3 regions of the Streptomyces sp. NPDC127097 genome follow, and region 1 is predicted to be linked to each of the others. Evidence: riboswitches for the same ligand, from Rfam matches in the RefSeq annotation. Region 1 holds a riboswitch; each other region holds the start of a gene.
What was found. A riboswitch is a leader RNA that binds a small molecule or an ion and turns the genes downstream of it on or off. The one in region 1 is predicted to bind thiamine pyrophosphate.

Region 1 (6,176 bases):
TCCCGCAGCGCGCAGGCCGCCTCCACCTGCGGTCCGGCGGCCGGCTGGAGCAGCAGCGCGACATGGGTGCCGCGGAAGGTACGGGCCGCGACCGTGCACGGCAGGCCGTCGGCGGCGGCCGTCAGCCGTACCCCGGCCGGGCGGACGAGCAGCCGGCACGGCCCGTCCGGGGTGGCCGCCGGAACGGGCACCTTCCCCCAGGGGGTGGCGGCCGCCTCGCCCTGCACCGTCGCCTCGACCACGTTGTCGAAGCCGAGGAAGCGGGCGACGAATTCGGTGGCGGGCCGCTGCCAGACCTCCAGCGGGGTGCCGGACTGCGCGATCCGGCCGTCCTGCATCACCACGACCCGGTCCGCGAGCGCGAACGCCTCCCCCTGGTCGTGGGTGACGGCCAGCACGGTCGTCCCCAACTCCTGGAAGAGCCGCCGGAGTTCGACGACCAGCCGTTCCCGCAGCCCGCGGTCGAGCTGGCCGAGCGGCTCGTCCAGCATCAGCAGACGGGGGCGGGGGGCCAGGGCCCGGGCCAGGGCGACGCGCTGCTGTTCGCCGCCGGACAGCGAGGCCACGGCGCGCCGCTGGGCGCCCGGCAGCCCGACGAGGTCCAGGAGTTCGGCGACCGTACGCTCCTGGCCGGCGCGCGGGGTACGCCGCATCCGCAGCCCGAAGGCGACGTTTCCCGCGACATCGCGCTGCGGGAAGAGCTGGTGGTCCTGGAACATCAGGCCGACCCCGCGCCGGTGGGTGGGCACCCCCGACTGGTCCCGCCCCTCCAGCGACACCCGTCCGGCGTCGGCCTGTTGGAGCCCGGCGACCACCCTCAGCAGCGTGGACTTGCCGCTGCCGCTCGGCCCCAGGACGCAGACGATCTCCCGGGCGGCGACCTCCAGATCGACCGCGTCCAGCGCGGGACGCCCGTCCGCGCCGAAGCGGACGGTCACCCCGCCCAGCCGCAGCAGCTCCCGTGCCGTGCTCCCGGCCCGTGCCGTCATCTAGAACTCCCCGGATCGGTCGAGGGGGCGCAGCCGCTCCAGTACCAGCAGGGCGGCGGCGCACACCACCATCAGGATGGTCGACAGGGCCATCGCCTGCCCGTAGTTGAGCTCCCCCGCACGTCCCAGCAGCCGGGCCACGGCCACCGGCAGCGTCGGCCGGTCCGGCCGGGCGAGGAAGACCGTCGCGCCGAACTCACCGAGCGACACGGCGAAGGCGAAGCCCGCGGCGATCAGCAGCGCCCGGCGCACCATCGGCAGGTCGACGGCGCGCCACACCTGCCAGGGCGAGGCGCCGAGCACGGCGGCCGCCTCCCGCAGCCGGCCGTCGACCGCCCGCAGCACCGGCAGCATCGTCCGGACCACGAAGGGCACCCCCACCAGCGCCTGGGCGAGCGGCACCAGCCACCACGAGGCACGCAGATCGAGCGGCGGCTCGTCGAGGGTGATCAGAAAACCGAAGCCGACGGTCACCGCGGAGACTCCCAGGGGCAGCATCAGCAGTGCGTCGAAGCCGCGGACGAACCGGCTGATGACGGGGGTCCGCCCGGACGGGCCGCGGCGCAGCCGGGGAAGGGCCAGCGCGGCGGCCGCCAGTCCGCCCACCACCAGCGCGATCCCGGTGGCCGCGGCCCCGTAGGCGAGAGAGTTCCACAGCGCGTCCAGGGGGGCGACGGCGAAGGTGCTGTCGGCGTTCGCGGCGGAGCCCAGCGCGGCGTAGAAGACCGCCCCGTAGCCGTCCGGCCCGGCGAACGAGCGCTCCACGAGCACCACCAGCGGCGCGAGCAGCAGAACGGCGATGACCGCGAACGTCCCCCACAGCAGCGCCCACTGACCGCGGCCGCGCGGCCGGCGGGCCGTCTGCGAGGCGTCCACGAGCCGGAGCGCGGATTCCCGGCGACGGACGGTCCAGGCGTGCAGCGCCAGGACGCCCAGCACCGCGGCGAACTGGATCAGGGTGAGGACGGCGGCCGTCGGCAGATCCAGGAAGTCCGCGGTCTGCCGGTAGATCTCCACCTCCAGCGTCGAGAAGGTGGGGCCGCCCAGGATCTGCACCACCCCGAAGGAGGTGAAGGTGAACAGAAAGACCATCAGGGCGGCGGCCGCGACGGCCGGCCCCAGCGCGGGCAGCGTCACCCGCCGCCAGGCCGCGAACCGCCCGGCTCCCAGCACCCGCGCCGCCTCCTCCTGCCGCGGGTCGAGCTGCCCCCAGAGCCCGCCGACGGTCCGGACGACCACGGCGTAGTTGAAGAAGACATGCGCCAGCAGGATCGCCCACACCGAGGTGTCCAGACGCACGCCCCACAGGTCGTCCAGCAGCCCGCCCCGCCCGACCAGCGCCAGGAACGCCGAGCCGACGACGACGGTCGGCAGCACGAACGGCACCGCCACGACCGCCCGCAGCAGTTGTTTGCCGGGGAAGTCGAAGCGCGCGAAGACATAGGCGCCGGGCAGCGCGATCAGCAGCGTCAGCCCGGTCGAGGCGGCCGCCTGCCAGCCGGTGAACCACAGCACCTGCACGACATCCGGGTCGCTCAGCACGGCACCGAACCGGCCGAGCTGCCACTGTCCGCCGTCCTTGAGCCCCCGTCCGACGATCGCCACGACGGGATAGGCGAAGAACAGCGCGAAGAAGGCGAGCGGCACCGCCATCAGGCCGAGCCGCACCGCCGTCCCCCGCGCGGGCCTGCCACGCCGGGCGCCCGTGGCGCCCGTGACGTCCGTGGCGTCCGTACCGTCCGACCGCGTTACTTCAGAACGAGCGAGGACCACTGCTTGATCCACTGTTCGCGGTTCTCGGTGATCGTCCCGGGCGCCAGGGTGGTGGGCTTGTCGATCGTCGTGCCGTACTTGGTGAACAGCTCCGGCACCGCGGCGTCCTGACGGGCCGGGTTGACGAACATCGTCAACGGCACGTCCTCCTGGAACTTCTTGCTCAGCAGGAAGTCCAGCAGCGCCTTGCCGCCCTTCTCGTTCTTCGCGCCCTTCAGCAGACCGCCGAATTCGATCTGCCGGAAGCAGGTGCCGGCCGCGACACCGGTCGGGGCCTCCTTGGGCGCCGGCTTCTTGCCGAGCACCTCGGCGGGCGGGCTGGAGGCGTAGGAGACCACCAGCGGCTTGTCGCCCTTGCCCTTGCCCGCCGCGGAGCCGGAGAACCGGTCGTTGTACGCCTGGTCCCAGCCGTCGACGACCTCGACGCCATTGGCCTTGAGCTTCTTCCAGTAGCTCTGCCAGCCCTTCTCCCCGTACTTCGCGATGGTGCCGAGCTGGAAGGCGAGGCCCGGGGAGGAGGTGGCGGAGTTCTCCGTGACGAGCAGCCCCTTGTACCGGGGCCGGAGCAGATCGTCGAAGGTCTTCGGCGGTGCGATCTTGTGCCGGGTGAAGTAGCCGCGGTCGTAGTTGACGCAGATGTCGCCGTAGTCGAGCGGGGTGACCCGGTGCTCGCCCTTGTCGAGCTGAAGCCCCGCGGGGACGCTCTCCAGCCCCTTGGCTCGGTAGGGGCTGAAGAGGCCCTCGTCCAGACCGCGCGAGAGCAGCGTGTTGTCGATGCCGAAGAACACATCGCCCTGGGGGTTGCCCTTGGACAGGACCGCCTGGTTCACGGCCTTGCCGGCGTCCCCGCCCTTGAGCATCGTGACCTTGTAGCCGCTCTCCTTCTCGAAGGCGGCCAATACGGACTTGGAGACGTTGAACGAGTCATGGCTGACGAGCGTGACGGTCTTGGCGTCCGCGCTGCCGCCGCCCGAGCCTCCGCAGCCGGCGAGGGCGGTCATCCCGACCGCGGCGGCCACCACCGTCGCGGCGATCCTGCTCCTGGTGCTCACTGATTTCCTCCTGGCTGGCCAGGAAGAGACGCGGCCCTGCCCGGTGTCCACGGCTCCCGGCGTCCGGGGACGCGGGGAGGGAACTCCGGGCAGGGCGCAACAGCATGAGTGACGACCGAACTTCCTACCCGGAATGACCCGGGCGAGGTTCAAGGGTCTGCGGGCACCGTAGGACTACGACGCTTCCGCACTCTCAGCGCTGTGGCGCTCCCCTGTCGGAATGTGCATTTGTTCGACCACACCGTATCAGCGGGGTGGTCAGCGCTCCGAGGCCGCGAGCTGCCCGCAGGCGCCGTCGATCTCCTGGCCGCGGGTGTCGCGGACGGTCACCGGCACCCCGTGCGCCTCGATGGCCTGGACGAACGCCCGCTCGTCCTCGGGCCGCGACGCGGTCCACTTCGAACCGGGCGTCGGATTCAGCGGAATCAGGTTCACATGGACCCGCTTGCCCTTCAGCAGCCGCCCCAGCAGGTCACCGCGCCACGCCTGGTCGTTGATGTCCCGGATCAGCGCGTACTCGATCGAGATCCGCCGCCCGGACTTCTCGGCGTACTCCCACGCCGCGTCCAGTACCTCCCGCACCTTCCAGCGCGTGTTGACGGGCACCAGCGTGTCGCGCAGCTCGTCGTCCGGGGCGTGCAGCGACACGGCCAGCCGGCACTTGAAGCCCTCGTCGGCGAACCGCAGCATGGCCGGCACCAGCCCGACCGTGGAGACGGTGATCCCCCGCTGCGACAGCCCCAGCCCGTCCGGCTCGGGATCCGTCAGCCGCCGGATCGCGCCGACCACCCGCTTGTAGTTGGCGAGCGGCTCCCCCATCCCCATGAAGACGATGTTGGACAGCCGCGCCGGCCCGCCCGGCACCTCCCCGTCGCGCAGCGCACGCATCCCGTCGACGATCTGGTGCACGATCTCGGCGGTGGAGAGATTACGGTCCAGCCCCGCCTGCCCCGTGGCGCAGAACGGGCAGTTCATCCCGCACCCCGCCTGCGACGAGATGCACATGGTGACCCGGTCCGGGTACCGCATCAGCACCGACTCGACGAGCGTCCCGTCGTGCAGCTTCCACAGCGTCTTGCGCGTGGTGTCGTCATCGCACGAGATGTGCCGCATGACCGTCATCAGCTCCGGCAGCAGCTCACTCGCCAGCTTCTCGCGCGCCGCCGCCGGAATGTCCGTCCACTGCGCCGGATCGTGCGCATAACGGGCAAAGTAGTGCTGCGACAACTGCTTGGCACGAAACGGCTTCTCCCCGATCGCCGCCACCGCTTCACGACGCTCGACGGGACTGAGATCAGCAAGGTGCCGCGGCGGCTTCTTGGCCCCGCGCGGCGCGACAAAAGTAAGTTCTCCGGGTGCAGGCATGGTGGGTCCAGTGTGGCAGATCGTCCGGCGCGGCCCAGGCCGCAGGCGGTGAGAGGACGGTCACCGCCAGGGCGCGGGGTGCCGCGGGCGGACCAGGCCCCTCCCCGCCGTACGGATCCCGATCCGCCGCCGTACCCCTCACCGAAGGGACGCACCAGGCGTATCCGCAGCCCCGTGGCCTCGTTGGCCACCGCGCCGGTGGTGGCGGGTGTGGTGTGGGGTACGTCAGGAGCGTGGAACAGTGGCTGTGACCCGTTGGATCGTGATCAACATCCCTTCCTGGTTGCTGCTGGCAGGGCTCGTCGTCGTGATCGCGGGCGGGACCGCGGTCGTCCAGGCACTCGTCCGGCACCGGGTCCCCCGCATCAAGCAGGGCAAGCAGAACGAGATCGCGCAATTCCTCTTCCCCGTGATCGCGGTCGTCTACGGGTTCCTCATCGGCTTCATCGTCCTCGCGCTCTGGGGTCAGGTGAACACGGCGGACCAGACGACACGGACCGAGGGCGCCATGGTGGCGCAGCTGGCCAGGGGCCGCGAGGTGTTCGGCAAGGCCGAGAGCGCACGGATCAGGCAGAGCCTGCTGGCGTACGGACGGGCGGCGGCCGCCGAGTGGCCCAGCGCCGCGGCCGGCGGCACCACGCCCGAGGCCGAGAACGCGCTGAACCGCCTGCACAGCACGTACGAGAGCATCCGGCCCCGCGACGACACCCAGCGGGCCTTCCTCACCAGCTCCATCGCGTCCCTGAAGGAATTGAGCGTCGCACGCACGGAACGGCTGCTCGAGGCGCGCACCAACATCGGCCCACCCCTGTCCCTGTGGCTGGCGATCCTGCTGACCAGTGGACTGGTCCTCGGTTTCTCCGCCACCTTCGGCTCCGAGCAGGCCCTGATCCACTACGGGATGGTCGCGGCGGTGAGTGTCCTCGTTGCCACCAACCTGTTCCTCGTCACGGAACTCTCGTATGCCTTCCTCGGCGAGTTCGCCACGTCGCCGGAG
Region 2 (6,176 bases), on a different contig from region 1:
CTCCATCGAGGCCGTCAACGACACCGTCCATGACGTGCTCACCCGCAGCGAAGCGGATGAAGTCTGGGATCTGTTCCGCAAGTTCACCAAGCGCTTCGCCTTCCGCGACGAGGCCGGTTCGGACGCCGTCCGGGAACTCCTCGACGCCTACGGCGGTGACCGGGTCGTCCACGGCCACAGCCCGATCCCGTATCTGCTGGGCGAGGTCGGCACGGAGGACGGCGAGAGCGAGAGCATCGCGGTCGACGGCCCGCATGTCTACGCCGACGGCCTGGCCATCGCCATGGACGGCGGCGTCACGATGGCCGGAAAGCTGTTGGTCGTGCAACTTCCGTTGGCCGGCTGAGGGTTGGCCCGTTAGTCGTACGCCTGTCCGGCCTTCGGACGGTCAGCACGAAAACGGGGAGCGGCACCGGCGGAAACCGGTCGTGGCATTACTCAATTTCCGCAAACTCTCTGTCACGACGTGCCGGAGTCGCTCTACCATCGGTCTATCCGTAGCAGGCTCTCCTCCGTTTCCGCCCACTGCCCGGCGAACGCCGGCCGTACGGCCCTACGGAGCATCGGGGGATGCACATGAACAGCGCTCCGCACCTGCTGAACGAGGATCGCGCGGAATTCGCGCGGCTCCTCGATGAGGCACTGCGTACCGCCCCATACCGCCCGGACGACCTGACCACCGCCACGGGACACCCTTTCAACACCGAGCAGTTGCGCACGATGGCGCTCAGCGCGACCACCGCCATCGCCGCCTGCGCCACGGCCGAATACCAACGCTATGTGCAGCTCCGCGCCGAGTTGCGCACCCCGACGCCCCTCGTGTCCGTCGCCGATGCGGACGGCGAGGAGCAGAGCGCTGCCGCCGACGGGAGACCGGGACCGGACAGCGCCCCGGCCCTCGACGAGGCCGAAACCACCGGCGCCGGACTGACCGCCATGATCGCCGTGCTCGCCCCCGTGCTCGCCGGTATCGCCGCCGTGCTCTTCCTCCTCATCGGGTATGTGCTGCGCGCCGTCAGCTCCGACAAGTCCCTGGCCCAGCCGCTGATCAGCGTCGGCTGGATCTTCGCGGCGCTGACCGCGGCGGGCACCCTCGTCGCCATGGCCGGCCTGCTCATCACGGCGCTGCGCAACGGCGCCTCCGCCCAGGTCGCCGGAGCGGAGGAGCCGTCCGAGGCGCTGTACCAGGCCCACGAGGCATGGCGCCGCGCCCTCCTGGAACGCGGTCTGCTGCCCTTTCTCCGTGCGGCCCTCACCGACCCCACCGCCACCCCGGACGACGACCCCGCCCGCTACGTCCCGCGCAGCACCACGTCCCCGGAGAGCCGGATCCCCACCCTCGGCTACACCCGCCCCCAGTTCACCAGCCCCGACAGCGGCTCCTCGGGCTCCCGCCCGCGCTACTCCAGCCCGGACTTCACCAGCCCGGATTACGGCGGGCCGGATCAGCGGACGGACTAGGGCCTGTCTGCGAAGTCCCGTCGTTCGCTGGTGCGGCCCTTTCGGATCCGAGCCGGTGGGGCGGCACCAGGAAGGCCCCCGCCCGTCGGGCAGGGGCCTTCCGCAGGGTGCGTCCGGACGGGCCGGCTAGTCCGCGATCGGCAGATACACGCGGTTGCCCGCCGCCGCGAACTCCTTCGACTTCTCGGCCATCCCGGCCTCGGGGTCGAGGGCCAGGTCGCCGCCGTGTTCGCGGCGGATGTCCTGGCTGATCTTCATCGAGCAGAACTTCGGGCCGCACATCGAGCAGAAGTGGGCCGTCTTCGCCGGTTCGGCGGGCAGCGTCGCGTCGTGGAAGGCGCGGGCCGTGTCCGGGTCGAGGGCCAGGTTGAACTGGTCCTCCCAGCGGAACTCGAAGCGGGCGTCGGAGAGCGCGTCATCCCATTCCTGGGCGCCCGGGTGGCCCTTGGCCAGGTCCGCCGCATGGGCCGCGATCTTGTACGTGATGACGCCGGTCTTGACGTCGTCGCGGTCCGGCAGGCCCAGGTGCTCCTTGGGCGTGACGTAGCAGAGCATCGCGGTGCCCCACCAGGCGATCATCGCCGCTCCGATACCGGAGGTGATGTGGTCGTAGGCGGGCGCGATGTCGGTGGTCAGCGGGCCGAGCGTGTAGAACGGCGCCTCTTCGCAGATCTCCTGCTGGAGGTCGATGTTCTCCTTGATCTTGTGCATCGGGACATGTCCCGGGCCCTCGATCATGGTCTGGACGCCGTGCCTCTTGGCGATGGTGTTCAGCTCACCGAGCGTCCGCAGCTCCGCGAACTGCGCCTCGTCGTTGGCGTCCGCGATGGAGCCGGGGCGCAGACCGTCACCGAGCGAGTAGGTGACGTCGTAGGAGGCGAGAATCTCGCAGAGCTCCTCGAAGTGCGTGTAGAGGAACGACTCCTGGTGGTGGGCCAGGCACCAGGCGGCCATGATCGAACCGCCGCGGGAGACGATGCCGGTCTTGCGGCGGGCCGTGAGCGGCACATAGCGGAGCAGCACACCGGCGTGCACCGTCATGTAGTCGACGCCCTGTTCGGCCTGCTCGATGACGGTGTCCTTGTAGATCTCCCAGGTCAGTTCCTCGGCCTTGCCGTCGACCTTCTCCAGCGCCTGGTAGAGGGGGACGGTGCCGATGGGGACGGGGGAGTTGCGCAGCACCCACTCGCGGGTGGTGTGGATATTGCGGCCGGTGGACAGATCCATCACCGTGTCGGCGCCCCAGCGGGTCGCCCAGGTCATCTTCTCCACCTCCTCCTCGATGGAGGAGGTGACCGCCGAATTGCCGATGTTGGCGTTCACCTTCACCAGGAAGTTCTTGCCGATGATCATCGGCTCGATCTCCGGGTGGTTGATGTTCGCCGGCAGCACCGCGCGGCCGGCCGCGATCTCGTCGCGGACGAACTCGGGCGTGACCTTCTCGCGGACGGCGACGTACTCCATCTCCGCGGTGATCTCGCCGCGCTGGGCGTACGCGAGCTGGGTGACCGGGGCACCCGCACGGCCGCGGCGCGGCTGACGGGGGCGGCCCGGGAAAACCGCGTCGAGGTTCTTGAGTCCGCCGCGCGGCGAGGTGTGCTTGAGGCCGTCGTCCTCCGGCCGCATGGGGCGGCCCGCGTACTCCTCGGTGTCGCCGCGGCCGATGATCCAGTTCTCCCGCAGCGGCGCCAGACCGCGGCGGACGTCGGTATCGATATTCGGGTCGGTGTACGGCCCTGACGTGTCGTAGAGCGTCACGTCCTTGCCGTTGGTGAGGTGCACCCGCCGGACCGGCACCCGAAGATCGGGGCGCGATCCGGAGACATAGCCCTTGTGCCAGCCGATCTGCGGCGTTTCGCCATCGTTGGCACCGTTTTCGGGCGTGCGTGCATCCTTCAGAGTCATGAGACCCCAACTCCCTACGCCGGCATTACCCGGTAACAGGTTCGGCGGTCGACGCAGCGGCTTCCGTCCGCCGGCGTTTCACGTGAAACGCCGCTGGGACGGAGGTCAGCGCCCTCTCAGCCCGGTGCTCCGAGCTCCCGCGATTGCAAAGGTGCCACCACGGTAGCGGCCGATGTGGCGCGGTGAACAGTGGGCCCCTGGAGTTCTTGCGATGATCGGGCGGTGTCCGCTCACGAGTCCCACCACCATCCCGCCGCGCACTCCCATGGGCACGGCCATGGCCCTGCGGCGCCCGTCTCCCGGCATCTGCGCAAGGTCATCGCGGCTGTCCTGATCCCGTTCGCGGCCGCAGTGGCCGTCGGTCTGGTCGTGCTCTGGCCGGGCGGTGCGCCTCCGCACAAACCGTCCGGGGTCGGCTTCGATCAGCCCACGGAGAGCGCCCGAGTGGTCAAAGTGGCGGAGGTGAACTGTGCGGATGTCCATGCCGAACAGCAGCCCCAGCCCCCGTCACCGACGGGGCAGCCACCGGCCGGGGGAGCGGACAAGGGCAAGCCCTGCCAGCAGACGACGATCGAAGTCACCACCGGGCAGCACAAGGGGCGCACCTTCCAGACGGTGGTGACCCCGGACGCCCTGCGCCACTACACCACCGGCCAGGAGGTGGTGGTGGCGTACTCCCCCAAGGCGCCGAAGGAGTTGCAGTACTCGGTCAGCGATGTCGACCGGTCGCTCCCGATGTGGCTGCTGGCCGCGATCTTCGCCTTCGCAGTGGTGATCGTCGGCCGGCTGCGTGGCGTACTCGCACTGGTGGCGCTGGCGGCCAGCTTCGTGGTCCTGACGCTGTTCATCCTTCCGGCGATCTTGCAGGGCTCCAATCCGCTGGTGGTGGCGGTGGTCGGGGGCAGCGCGATCATGCTGATCGCGCTGTACCTCTGCCATGGGCTCACGGCCCGTACGTCCGTGGCCGTGCTCGGCACCCTGGCATCCCTGCTGCTGATCGGGCTGCTCGGATCGATCTTCATCGGCTGGGCGCTGCTGACCGGCAATACGGACGACACGACCGGGCTGGTGCACGGCCTGTATCCGGACATCGAGATCCGCGGTCTGCTGCTGGCGGGGATCATCATCGGTTCGCTGGGCGTGCTCGACGATGTGACGGTGACCCAGACCGCCGCGGTCTGGGAGCTCAAGGAGGCGGACCCGTCGGCGGGCTGGCGCAAGCTGTACGGCGCCGCGATGCGGATCGGCCGGGACCACATCGCATCCGTCGTCAACACCCTGGTGCTGGCCTACGCGGGCGCCGCGCTGCCGCTGCTGTTGCTGTTCTCGATCGCACAGAGCAGCGTCGGTACGGTCGCGTCGAGCGAGGTGGTCGCGGAGGAGATCGTCCGCACACTCGTGGGCAGCATCGGGCTGGTCGCCGCGGTGCCGCTGACCACACTGCTGGCCGCGCTGGTCGTCTCGGCGGACCGGAAGGAGCAGACCGTGCCGGCGAGCGGCGGCACGGGAGCCGGACAGGAGGCCGGGGCCAGGGTGGGTGCCGGGGGCGGGGTCAGCGGCGGCGTGCCGACGAGCCCCACGGGTGGCCGGCAAGGACGCCGTGGGGGACGCGGCAAGCGGCGTAAGCAGGGATGACGGGGAGGCGGGAACAGGGGAGGGGAACGACGGGCAGGCTCAGCCGGCCGGGGCTTCCGTGAGGATCCGGTCGAGCACCGCCTCCAGGGTGTCGCAGACCTCTTCCTTGCCCAGCGGCACCAGCCGGTCCGTACGGTCCAGGAAGGCGACCAGCGGCGCCGCACTCACCCGGAACAGCGCACGCTCGGCGCCGACTTGAAGGCTGATGAGGACATCGCTGAGGTGCTCGGGGGAGGCCGGCTCGATGCGCACATCACCCTCACCGGACGGCCGGCTCAGCCCGTCCAGCAGCAGCTCCCGGCCGAACGCCCAGGTCACCGGCGCATCGCCGGGAAGATCGAAGGTGAGGCGGACGGCGTACGGATCGGCGCTGGCGAAGTCCAGCTCCACCGGAATCCGGAACGCAAGCTCCTCCGAGACGACGAAGCTCATGATCACTTCTGCCTGAACTGTGTCGGTCATCAACCACTGCCCCGCACTTGATCGGAGATGGCCGGGAAACAACGCCCGTAGCCCTGTTGGCGCCATCGTCTGCCACGTGCCAGCAGATCACAAGGAGTGAGTTTTCAGATACTGATAGAGAAGGCGAGTGTCGTTAGTGTCGCCTCCGCCATTTTCCGTAGTCGGTCTGTAACGGACCGCAATCGACGCAGTTCGTCCACGGGCAGGGATACCGCCAACGTCGCCGCGGCCGCCCCTACTTGGACGGGAATGGCGGCGCACACCGTGCCGAGGGCATATTCCTGGCGCTCATAAGCGGCATGGCCGCGACGCACCGTATCCAAACGATGCAGCAAATCGTCCTCAGTTCGCACGGAAAAGGGCGTTATCGGCTGGACGGGATGGCGCGCCAGATGCTCTTTCCTCGTTGCCTCGTCGAGCTGCGCGAGCAGACATCGCCCGATCGCATGGGCGTGCGCGGTGGTACGGAAGTCGACCCACTCCACCACCGGCGGCCGCGCCGGGTCATCGGTCACCGCCACCACCTCGACTTCACCCTCCCGGTAGACCGCGAAGTAGACGGCGGCGCCCAGCTCCTGGCCCGCCACGGCCAGCGCATCGGAGAGATGGGCGCGTTGTCGGCGCCTGGCCCCGGCCCGGCCGATGACCTCGGCCGCCGCACCGAGGACGAAGACCCCGTTCTCCCGCTGGAGATAGCCCTCGTGCGTCAGGGT
Region 3 (6,176 bases), on a different contig from region 1:
GCGGAGGCCAGCATGACGGCCGCGCAGCCCAGTTCCATGGCCAGGGAGACGTCCGAGGCGGTGCCGGCGCCGGCGTCGAGGATGACGGGGACGGTGGCCCGCTCGGTGATCAGCTGGAAGTTGTGCGGGTTGCGGATGCCCAGGCCGGAGCCGATCGGTGAGCCCAGCGGCATGATCGCGGCGCAGCCCACGTCCTCCAGCTTGCGGGCCAGCACCGGGTCGTCGTTCGTATAGGGCAGCACGGTGAAACCGTCGTCCACCAGGGTCTCGGCGGCGTCGAGGAGCTCGATCGGGTCGGGCAGCAGGGTCCGCTCGTCGGCGACGACCTCCAGCTTGACCCAGTCCGTGCCGAGCGCCTCACGGGCGAGCCGGGCGGTGAGCACCGCCTCGCCGGCGGTGAAGCAGCCCGCGGTGTTCGGCAGTACCCGGATCTTGTGGCGCTCCAGTACGGACAGCACCGAGCCCTGCACGGTCGGATCCAGCCGCCGCATGGCGACCGTCGTCAGCTCCGTACCGGAGGCGAGCAGCGCCCGCTCCATGATGTCGAGACTGGGCGCACCGCCGGTCCCCATGATCAGGCGGGAGGTGAAGGTGGTGCCGGCGAGGGTGAACGGATCGTCGGTCATGTCTGCGGATCAGCCTCCCTGGACCGCGGTGAGCACCTCGACGCGGTCGCCGTCGCCGAGCGGGGTGGTGGGCCACTGGGTGCGCGGCACCACGGTTTCGTTGACCGCCGCGGCCACCCCGGCGGGTGCCTGGGACAGCGTCGCGACGAGCCGGTCGAGGGTGAGCCCGCCGGGGATCTCACGGGCCTCGCCGTTGACGGACACGGACACGGTGGACGCGCTCATGCGCCGGCCTCGCTTCGTTCGGCGGGCCGGCCGTCGCCGCCCGCGCACCTGTTCACGGTTCGCTCGATGCGCTCGCTCATACGGGCTGCTCCTCGGGGGCACGGGTGCGTTCCGGCCCCGGGGTGGTGGGGGAGAAGCGTGCGGGGGAGAAGGGGCGGGCCTCTTCGGGGAGGCTCCCGGTGGCCAGGACCTCGGCCATCGCGTCACCGGTGACCGGCGTCAGCAGCACCCCGTTGCGGTAGTGGCCGGTGGCCAGGTGGAGGCCGGGCAGTGCGGTCGGCCCCAGGAGCGGCGCGTTGTCGGGGGAGGTGGGGCGCAGCCCGGCGCAGGTCTCGGCCAGCGGCAGTTCGGTGATGCCGGGGACCAGCTCATGGGCGTCCCGCAGCAGCTCGTAGACCCCGCCCGCGGTCACGGTGGTGTCCCAGCCCAGCTCCTCACTGGTGGCGCCGACGACCAGTTCGCCGTTCTCCCGCGGCACCAGGTAGAGGGGACCGCCGCGGACGACGGCCCGTACGGTGCGCGACAGGAAGGCGGGACGGCCCGCGGGCACCTCCGGCAGCCGCAGCCGCAGCACCTGGCCCTTGACCGGCCGCACCGGCGGCAGCACCGCCTCGGGAACACCGGCGAGACCGCCGCTGTGGCTGCCCGCCGCCAGCACGACCTGACCCGCCGACAGCCGGGTGCCGTCGGCCAGTTCGGCGCCCGTGGCGCGCCCGCCGCCGACCGTCAGCTGCACCGCCGCGCTCCGGTGGAACGCCACTCCGGCGCGCTCACACGCGGCCAGCAGGGCGCTCACCAGCCGGCGCGGATCGACCTGATGATCGCCGTCCACCCGCAGCCCGCCGCGCACCCCGGGGGCCAGCATCGGCTCCAGGCGGCGGCACTCGCGCCCCGTGAGCCACTGCGAGTCCAGTCCCGAGCGGGTCTGGAGCGCGTGCAGCTCGCGCAGATGGGCACGGTCGTCGGCGTCCAGCGCGACGGCCAGGGTGCCGCACCGCCGGTAGCCGATCCGCTGCCCGGCGGCCTCCTCCAGCTCTTCGGTGAACCGCGGATAGCGCTGCGCGGAGGCGAGATTGAGGCCCAGCAGGGTCTGCTCGCCGTAGTGGAGTTCGGTGACCGCGGCCAGCATCCCGGCCGCGACCCGGGCCGCGCCGCCGCCGGGCGCGGGATCGGCCAGGGCGACGGTCAGTCCGCGGCCGGCCGCCCGCCAGGCGGTGACCAGGCCGATGATGCCGCCTCCGAGGACGAGCACATCGGGACACGGCGCGGCCGGTCCCGTCGGTGTGGCAGGTGGATGCATGATCCTTCAGCCCCTCCCTTCGCCGGCATGACCCGGATCAGGTTCGTACGGTCGGAGGCCGGCCAGCCTCCCTCTCAGCCCGGTCCGTCCGGGCTCCCGCGAGTGCGTGTATCCGTCACCCTAATACGGGGCCGCGAGACGCCGTAAGGCACGGCATCCGGTCCCCAGGGGCCCGGATCCCGGGGCGGCCGACGGTGACGGTGTGTCAGAGATCTCCTTGCGTGCTGCTGCGAGCGGCGTCGCGGACCGTCCTAGAGTGATCGGGTGAGCGAGCAGAGCAAGTCCTCCCAGACCCCTGACCGCACGCCGCGCGTCGTGATCGTCGGCGCGGGAATCGCGGGTGTGCAGACCGCGGTCGCCCTGCGCGAACAGGGCTGGCGCGGCGCGATCACGCTCCTCGGCGACGAGCCCCACCAGCCCTACGACCGCCCGCCACTGTCCAAGGCGGTCCTGCTGGGCAAGGCCGAGGGCTCCACCTTCGACATCGACTTCGCCGGGCTCGACATCGAGCTCCGTCTGGGCCACCCGGTCACCGCCCTGCAACCGGACGCCCACCTCGTCGAGACCGCCGACGGCCCGGTCCGCTACGACTACGCGGTCCTCGCCACCGGTGCCGACCCGATCATGCTGCCCGGCAGCGAAGGCATGCCCGGCGTCCATCTGCTGCGCACCCTCGACGACGCCGAGCGGCTGCGTCCGGTGCTCGCCGCCCAGCACGAGATCGTGGTCGTCGGGGCCGGCTGGATCGGCGCCGAGTTCGCGACCGCGGCCCGGGAGGCGGGCTGCGCGGTCACCGTCGTCGAGGCCGCCGACCGTCCGCTGGCCGGTGCGCTGCCCGCCGAGGTCGCCACCCACATGACCGGCTGGTACACGGACGCCGGCGCCGAGCTGCGCACCGGCGCCCGGGTCGCGTCCGTCACCGCGGGCGCGGTCACCCTCGCGGACGGCGCGACCCTGCCCGCCGACGCGGTGGTCATCGGGATCGGCGCCCGGCCCGCGACCGCCTGGCTGGCCGGCTCGGGCGTCGAGGTCTCCCCGCAGGACGGCTCCGTCCTCGCCGACGACCGGCTGCGCGCCTCCGTGCCCGATGTCTACGCGGTCGGCGACTGCGCCTCCTTCCCGTCGGCCCGCTACGGCACCCGCCTGCTGATCCACCACTGGGACAACGCCCTCCAGGGCCCCCGTACGGTCGCCGAGAACATCGCCCGCGGTGACGCCGAGGGGCTGGTCTACGACCCCGTCCCGTACTTCTGGTCGGAGCAGTTCGGCCGCTTCGTGCAGTACGCGGGCCATCACGGCAACGCCGACGAGCTGGTCTGGCGCGGTGACCCGGCCGGGGCCGCCTGGTCGGTGATCTGGCTCCGGGAGGGCCGGCTCGTCGCGCTGCTGGCCGTGGGGCGGCCGCGGGACCTCGCCCAGGGGCGCAAGCTGATCGAGCGGGGCGTCGTACTGGACCGCGAGCGGGCCGCGAACGCGTCCGTACCGCTGAAGTCCGCCGCCGTGTAGGGCGCCGCGGCCGCCGGTTGCCGGGCGGCCGCCGTCACCCTCCGGTGTGCACGAAGCCCCTGATGGCGATGCCCGGCTACCGGCTGTCAGTGCGAGGTGGCAGGCTTGTCCTGTGACCGAGATTGACGCAAACATCGATGGACTCGTCCCCGCCTGGCTCACCCTCCCCGACATCGCCGAACAGCTCGGCGTCGAGGTGACACGCGTCCGGCAGCTGGTCAAGGAGGGCCAGCTGATCGCGGTGCGCCGCGGCGAGAACCGGGCGCTGCATGTGCCCGCCGATTTCATCAAGGACGACAAGGTGGTCAAGGGCCTCGTCGGCACCCTCACCCTCCTCAAGGACGACGGCTTCACCGACGAGGAGATGCTGGAGTGGCTGTTCACCCCGGATGAGACCCTGCCCGGCACGCCTGCCCAGGCGCTGCGCGAGAATCGCGGCACGGAGGTGAAGCGCCGGGCCCAGGCGCTCGCCGTCTGACCCGCCCGGCGCGGCGCGCTCCCGTCCCGTCGCCGCACCCGCATCCGTAACCGCACCCGAGGGGCGTACGTCCGGAAGGCCCGGCCGTACGCCCCCGACCTGGGGGGAAGCCGCCCGATGAGCACCGCACGACAGGCCCTGTCCGACGCCCGGCTCTATCTCTGCACCGACGCCCGTCAGCGGCAGGGCGATCTGCCGCAGTTCCTGGACGCGGTGCTCGCCTCGGGCGTGGACATCGTCCAGCTGCGCGACAAGGGCATGGAGGCCGGTGAGGAGCTCCGGCACCTGGAGGTCTTCGCGGACGCCTGCCGGCGGCACGGCAAGCTGCTGGCGGTCAACGACCGGGCGGACGTCGCCCACGCGGCCGGCAGCGAGGTGCTGCACCTCGGCCAGGGCGATCTGCCGGTCCCGGCCGCCCGCGCCGTCCTCGGCCCGGACGTCCTCATAGGCCGCTCCACCCACGCCGAGGCCGAGGTGGACGCCGCGCTCACCGAGCCCGGCGTGGACTACTTCTGTACGGGCCCGTGCTGGCCCACCCCCACCAAGCCGGGCCGCCACGCCCCCGGCCTCGACCTGGTCCGCTACACCGCCGCCCAAGCCCCCGAGCGCCCCTGGTTCGCGATCGGCGGGATCGACGCCGGGAATCTGGACGATGTACTGACCGCCGGCGCCCGCCGGGTCGTCGTGGTCCGCGCGATCACCGAGGCGGACGACCCGGGAGCGGCGGCCGCCGCCCTGGCCAAGCGCATCCGGACCTGGGACGTCTGAAGGCTGCCTGGCTGGCTGGGATCGCTGCCCGGCGGCGACCTCCGGACGAGCGGCGGTGGATTTCTGTCGTCCGGTTTCTGTCGTCCGGGCGACCGGAAAATGTCCAACCAGTGGACATGAACCCGACCAACCAGGCATTACGCCGAAGACGGTTGGTGTGCGCCCCGCTGCTGGTTAACCTGCCGGTATGGCCCTAGGTACAGCTTCCACCAGGACTGATCGTGCGCACACGGTGCGCGAGCTGCTTGCTTCCGGCAAGCAGTCCTATTCGTTCGAGTTCGCCGCCCCGAAGACCGAGAAGGGTGAGCGGACCCTGTGGAACGCCATTCGTCGGATCGAGGCCGTCTCCCCGACCTTTGTCTCCGTGACGTACGGCGCCGGCGGCACCTCCCGTGACGGCACGGTGCGTGCCACCGAGCGCATCGCCACCGACACCACCCTGACCCCGGTCGCCCATCTGACCGCGGTCAACCACTCCACGGCGGATCTGCGCAACATCATCGGCCAGTACGCCGACGCCGGGATCCGCAATATGCTCGCGCTGCGCGGCGACCCGCCCGGCGACCCGATGGGCGAGTGGGTCAGGCACCCCGACGGCGTCGGCTACGCGGCCGACCTGGTCCGGCTGATCAAGGAGTCCGGCGACTTCTGCGTCGGCGTCGCGGCTTTCCCCGAGATGCATCCGCGCTCGACGGACTGGGACACCGATGTGGCACACTTCGTCGCCAAGTGCCGGGCCGGTGCGGACTTCGCCATCACCCAGATGTTCTTCTACCCGGAGGACTACTTCCGTCTCCGGGACCGGGTCACGGCCGCGGGTTGCTCCACGCCGATCATTCCGGAGATCATGCCGGTGACGAACGTGCGCCAGATCGAACGGTTCGCTCAGCTCAGCAATGCGGCGTTCCCGCCCGAGCTGGCCGAGCGCATCCTGGCCGTCAAGGACGATCCCGCGGCGGTACGCTCCATTGGGATCGAGTACGCAACGGACCTGTGCGCACGCTTGATGGCCGAGGATGTTCCCGGGTTGCACTTCATTACCCTGAACCACTCCACGGCGACCCTGGAAATCTACGAGAATCTGGGGCTGCACCAGCAGTCCTGATCACGGTGGCCGGCGAGCGGCGGAAGAGGGGCGTATATGGGCTGGACGATCCTCTACATCGCATTCGGTCTGGTCGCCCTGTGGCTGCTCGGTGAGGTGCTGCTCCAGTACAAGGCGCGGCTGCGCTGGCGGTTGCTCGCCTTCACCGGCTTCCTCGCCGTGGTCATC

Region 2: another riboswitch for thiamine pyrophosphate. It lies ahead of thiC (phosphomethylpyrimidine synthase ThiC); the one in region 1 lies ahead of ACFWJW_RS26885 (thiamine ABC transporter substrate binding subunit).
Region 3: another riboswitch for thiamine pyrophosphate. It lies ahead of thiO (glycine oxidase ThiO); the one in region 1 lies ahead of ACFWJW_RS26885 (thiamine ABC transporter substrate binding subunit).

The regions. Positions count from the first base shown of each region.
Region 1 covers NZ_JBHXFI010000042.1:22,296-28,471, forward strand. The annotation lists gene ACFWJW_RS26875 (ABC transporter ATP-binding protein) at 1-989, opposite strand, end outside; gene ACFWJW_RS26880 (ABC transporter permease) at 990-2,762, opposite strand; gene ACFWJW_RS26885 (thiamine ABC transporter substrate binding subunit) at 2,738-3,814, opposite strand; TPP riboswitch at 3,918-4,038, opposite strand; gene rlmN (23S rRNA (adenine(2503)-C(2))-methyltransferase RlmN) at 4,073-5,179, opposite strand; gene ACFWJW_RS26895 (hypothetical protein) at 5,421-6,176, shown strand, end outside.
Region 2 covers NZ_JBHXFI010000009.1:98,333-104,508, forward strand. The annotation lists gene ACFWJW_RS10460 (metallophosphoesterase) at 1-346, shown strand, start outside; gene ACFWJW_RS10465 (hypothetical protein) at 571-1,461, shown strand; gene thiC (phosphomethylpyrimidine synthase ThiC) at 1,588-3,366, opposite strand; TPP riboswitch at 3,361-3,517, opposite strand; gene ACFWJW_RS10475 (YibE/F family protein) at 3,589-5,001, shown strand; gene ACFWJW_RS10480 (SsgA family sporulation/cell division regulator) at 5,041-5,463, opposite strand; gene ACFWJW_RS10485 (IclR family transcriptional regulator) at 5,568-6,176, opposite strand, start outside.
Region 3 covers NZ_JBHXFI010000111.1:1,244-7,419, reverse strand. The annotation lists gene ACFWJW_RS37430 (thiazole synthase) at 1-626, opposite strand, end outside; gene thiS (sulfur carrier protein ThiS) at 636-851, opposite strand; gene thiO (glycine oxidase ThiO) at 928-2,151, opposite strand; TPP riboswitch at 2,149-2,261, opposite strand; gene ACFWJW_RS37415 (NAD(P)/FAD-dependent oxidoreductase) at 2,416-3,657, shown strand; gene ACFWJW_RS37410 (Rv2175c family DNA-binding protein) at 3,770-4,135, shown strand; gene thiE (thiamine phosphate synthase) at 4,253-4,903, shown strand; gene metF (methylenetetrahydrofolate reductase [NAD(P)H]) at 5,091-6,008, shown strand; gene ACFWJW_RS37395 (hypothetical protein) at 6,045-6,176, shown strand, end outside.